DNA from 2 places in the Chryseobacterium ginsengisoli genome. Region 1 is predicted to be linked to the other one. Evidence: riboswitches for the same ligand, from Rfam matches in the RefSeq annotation. Region 1 holds a riboswitch; the other holds the start of a gene.

Region 1 (2,479 bases):
ATATTAGAAATACAAATCCGGTTTTCAAATCAAAAACGTATACTGTAGAATCTAATAACCTGACAAATGATCCGACTGGATTGATTACGAGGATTTTTGTTTACGATAATACGATTACAACTGGAGTGAAAAATGTTGTAGTTCTTGCAAATTATACTACTGCAGCTCAAAATGTGGTTCCTTACTTTCCTTATATTGGACAATGGCAGAATTTAATGGATAATTCTATTTCCACAGTTACTTCCACTACGGCTCCGATTTTACTTCAGCCGGGAGAATTTAGAATTTTTGGAAATTATGCTTCAACGACATTATCCACAATGAATGTGAATTCTGAAAACACGCTATCTCTTCAGATTGGGGATAACCCTGTGAAAAATGGCTCTGCAAAATTAATTTACCACAAAGCTAAGAACGGAGAGATTTTCATTTATGATATGAGTGGAAAAAAGATGGATTCGTTTAAGCTTACTAATGAAAACGGAACCTATGAATTGAAAACAAATTATCCTTCAGGTTCGTATTTGGTTCATTTGAAATCAGATACAGGAGTGGCTATTCAAAAAATGATTGTGAAATAAGCTGTGGATAAGTCTCAATCTTAATAATAAAAGAGGTCATGAAAATGATCTCTTTTTTTGTTTATTCGCACTTTATCAGTATTTAAAATTATGTTTATCCATGAGCTACTAACGGCTTTTCAATACGTTATTCACAAGGTTTTCCACATCAAAATTTAGGGTTTTCCATTTGTTGCTAATAGCTTATTAATAGATTGTCCACATTTTATCCACGATTCGAGAATATTTTATCAACGGAGATTTAGGCTTGCTAATATGTAATTCATATGTTGCTAAGAGGTAATTAATATCTTATCCACATTTTATTCACAAGCTTAAAAATGTTCTTAAAGATGAAAAATCGATAGGTTTTTGTCATTTAAAATTATTAGTCTACCTTTGCAGTAGATTATCAAGAAAGGTGGAGGGAATTGGCCCTGTGAAACCTTAGCAACCGACATTTCTTATGTAAAGGTGCTAATTCCAACCCGTTTTGGGGGAAGATAAGTGAAGTCAATATTCTGTATTATTCCATTTTCTTGAAGGTCTTTTCGTGATTTGTGATTTTTCGCAAACAAATATTAATTAGTTTAAAAATAAAAAACACTGAAGGAAAATGAAGAAACTCAGCGTAAGTGTGCTGCTTTTGGCAGTTGGAATTTTATCAGCTCAGGAACAGGAAAAAGAAAGTAAGATTGAAGATGTTGTTATTGTTGGAAATCGAAATGCTAAAAGAACAAAACTCGAAACTCCGGTTCCGGTAGATGTTATCAATATAGAAAAAATACAGAAATCTTCTCCGCAAACTACTGTTCAGGATTTGTTGAATTATGTGATTCCATCGTTCAATTCGGTTCGTCAATCGGCTTCGGATGGTACGGAACACATCGATCCCGTGACTTTGAGAGGAATGGGACCGGATCAGGTTTTGGTTTTAGTGAATGGAAAAAGAAGACACACGACATCTTTAGTTAATTATCAAAATACAGTTGGAAATGGCTCGGTCGGAACAGATCTGAGTACAATTCCCGTAATTGCTATTGATCGAATTGAAGTTCTGAGAGACGGAGCTGCAGCACAATATGGCTCTGATGCAATTGCAGGAGTTATCAACATTATTCTTAAAAAAAATATTGGCGGTTCAGCAAGTCTTAATTATGGAATTTCAGGAAGAAACGATGGTGAAACTTATCAAGCCGGAGCAAACTATGGAACTTCTCTGGGTAAAAAAGACAGCTACATCAATTTGTCTTTACAACTAAATTACAGAGGAAAAACAACGAGAACGCAAAATCATAATCTGGATATTTTCGGAGACAATTTTGCGTATGATTTTGCAAGTGATCCTGCTACGGCAAGAGCTTCGGATGATGCAATTATTCAACAGAGAGGTTTGAGTCGTGATGATTTTAATTTCCAGATTGGGGATGCACAAATCAAACAGGCGCAGTTGTTTTTTAATTCAGAATATCCGGTTAATGATCAATTCAAATTATATTCTTTCGGAGGTTTCAGCATAAAAGAAGGACAAGGTTATGGTTTCAGAAGACTTCCAAGTGAAACTTCTAATAATGTGTATTCTATTTATCCAAACGGTTTTCAGCCGACTTTAGGTTCTAAAGTATATGATTTTTCTTATGCGATCGGAGCAAAATATAATAAAAATGACTGGTTTTTGGATCTGAGCAATACTTTCGGAAGCAATACATTCGATTATGATGTAAGTAACACGGTTAATGCTTCATTGGGAGCAAAATCTCCAACAAGTTTTGATGCAGGAGCGCATAATTTCCTTCAAAATACAATCAATCTTGATGTTTCTAAAAATATTAAGAACTTCAATATTGCTTTTGGCGGAGAATTCAGATTTGAACAATATGAAATCAAATCTGGAGAAGAAGCTTCTTATTCAAGATATG
Region 2 (2,479 bases), on a different contig from region 1:
GGTAAGCGCTTTAAAAATTCGTCCGTCAATCCCGATTTCGCCTAAGAAATCTTCTCCTTCAAATTTGATGATTGATCTGTTTTTTAAAAATTTTATTTCGTTAGCATTAATCTTACTCATTTCTACAAAATATTTTTAATGATGTTATTTAATTGTTCGTATTCCATTAAGAAGGCGTCGTGCCCATGAATTGAGGTGATCTCGTGATAGAAAACATTCTCCTTTTTTTCTTTTAGCTTTTCAAAACACATTCGGATTTCAGAAGCTGGGAAGAATAAATCTGTATCAACGGAGATCATGTGCATTCGTGCATGAATCTTTTCCAATTGAGTTTCATCGACATTAATATTCATCAGCAAATGATTCATCAGCTTATAAGATTTTAAACTAAATCTTTCGTTTAAAGCATTTCCGTGATAAATCAGCCAATCTTCCGATTCTAATCTCTGTTTTTGTTGATTGTATTTATTTTGAAATCTATCATTTAATGATTCAGGCGTTCTGTAGCACAACATTGCATGAATTCTGGCTTTCTGTAATGGTTCATCATTTCCATTTAACAAATATTTCTGAACCAGACATTGTGCATGAAGCCAATCGTGGGTTTTAAAATCGCAGGCAATAGGAATGAAAATTTCAGCTAGTGTTGGATGTTGAACCAACATTTCCCAACCGATTCCGCCACCCAAAGAACCTCCAATAATGGCGTGTAAACTTTTAATATTTAAAACTTCAAGACCTTGTAAAAAGATATTCGCAATATCTGAAGGTGTGAAATCTTCATAATGATCAATTAAAAAATCATCATAGCCGTTTCCGGGAATATTGAAACACAGAACTGTATATTTTTCGGTATCGATCACCTGATTTTCGCCAATTAATTTTTTCCACCACCCTTTTTCACCGGAAACATCAGAATTTCCTGTTAAGGCATGATTTACTAAAATGATCGGAGCAGAAAACAAGTCTTTCCCGAAAAGCTGATAGCTCAACGAGATATTGTATTCCTTTTGGGAATTGGTTTGATACGAAAAATTAATATAGTTTAGTTCTGTTTTCAATTCTATTATTCTTTTTGATAATACAATTTGAAAATGCCACTAGAAATGGCTGAAAAGAACTTCAGTAAGTTATCTGTCCAAAATAAATTTGGTAGAACGTAGCACCTTCTTCGCTTTCGCAAAGGGTTGCTAAGGTTTCACAGGGTCTATCCCTCAACCTTTCTTGATAACATTTTCAATATGTGAATGATCGAATGGTGCAAAGATAGAACTTTTCTTTTAAATATTTATAAAAATTTAATTTAACACTGTAAACACTGACAAATAAAAGGTTTTTAAAGGAATATTAAATATAATTCAAATTTGATGAGTTGGAATTTTTTCTCAAAAAAACTAACTTCGTATTGAAAATGGTGAAATATGAGTGCCGAAAAACAAAGATTACAAGATAATAACTGGAAAAATTGGGGACCATATGTCAGCAACAGACAATGGGGAAATGTACGCGAAGACTACAGTTCAAACGGCGACGCGTGGAATTTCGCCAATCATAATAATGCAGAAAGCTATGCCTATCGATGGGGTGAAGAAGGAATCGCCGGGATCTCCGATGTGAAGCAACTTTTCTGTTTTGCTCTTTCGTTCTGGAACAAAAAAGATAAGATGGTGAAAGAGCGTTTCTTTGGATTAAGCAATCCACAGGGAAACCACGGAGAAGACATTAAAGAACTTTTCTATTACTTAGACAACACACCGACTCATAGTTATATGAAAATGGTGTACAAATATCCTATCAACGAATTCCCTTACGATAATATCCGTGCTGAAAATGCGAGAAGAAGCAAGAAAGAACCGGAATACGAAATTTTTGATACAGGAATTTTCGATAATGATGAATATTTTGATATTTTCATTGAATACGCAAAGGCAGATCATAATGATTTTTTAGTCCGCGTTACAGTTTGTAACAGAAGCCAGATTGATGCGCCGATTGTTGTTGCACCAACTGTTTGGTTCAGAAACAACTGGAAGTGGGGATACAATACTTACAAAGGTCAGACAAATGCTTCTTATGAAGGCTGTATCGATATTAATCATGACAGTATTTCGATAAAAAAGTTCTATTCCAGAAACATCAACGCGGAAAGTGTTTTCTGCGAAAATGAAACCAATAATCCTAAATTATATGGAGCACCTTATCCCGGAAATACATACTACAAAGACGGAATTAATGATTACATCACCTACGGAAGTAACACGGTAAATCCTGAAAAAAGAGGAACAAAGGCTTCATTTTTAATTGATGAAACAATTGGAGCACAACAGTCAAAAACCTTTGATTTCAGACTGTCGCCGAATGATCTGGACGAACCGTTTTATCATTTTGATGAAATTTTTAATGCAAGAATTAATGAAGCCAACAAATTTTATGATGAAATTCAGAATGATGTAACGAATGATGACGAAAAAAATGTGCA

Evidence for each region. A riboswitch is a leader RNA that binds a small molecule or an ion and turns the genes downstream of it on or off. The one in region 1 is predicted to bind S-adenosylmethionine.
Region 2: it holds a riboswitch for S-adenosylmethionine, as region 1 does, so the genes downstream of both, ABD940_RS22900 (alpha/beta fold hydrolase) here and ABD940_RS18315 (TonB-dependent receptor plug domain-containing protein) in region 1, are expected to answer to the same signal.

The regions. Positions count from the first base shown of each region.
Region 1 covers NZ_BAABHX010000007.1:73,553-76,031, forward strand. The annotation lists gene ABD940_RS18310 (alpha-amylase family glycosyl hydrolase) at 1-581, shown strand, start outside; SAM riboswitch class I at 967-1,070, shown strand; gene ABD940_RS18315 (TonB-dependent receptor plug domain-containing protein) at 1,177-2,479, shown strand, end outside.
Region 2 covers NZ_BAABHX010000003.1:720,552-723,030, reverse strand. The annotation lists gene ABD940_RS22905 (ACT domain-containing protein) at 1-120, opposite strand, end outside; gene ABD940_RS22900 (alpha/beta fold hydrolase) at 123-1,061, opposite strand; SAM riboswitch class I at 1,128-1,234, opposite strand; gene ABD940_RS12610 (MGH1-like glycoside hydrolase domain-containing protein) at 1,422-2,479, shown strand, end outside.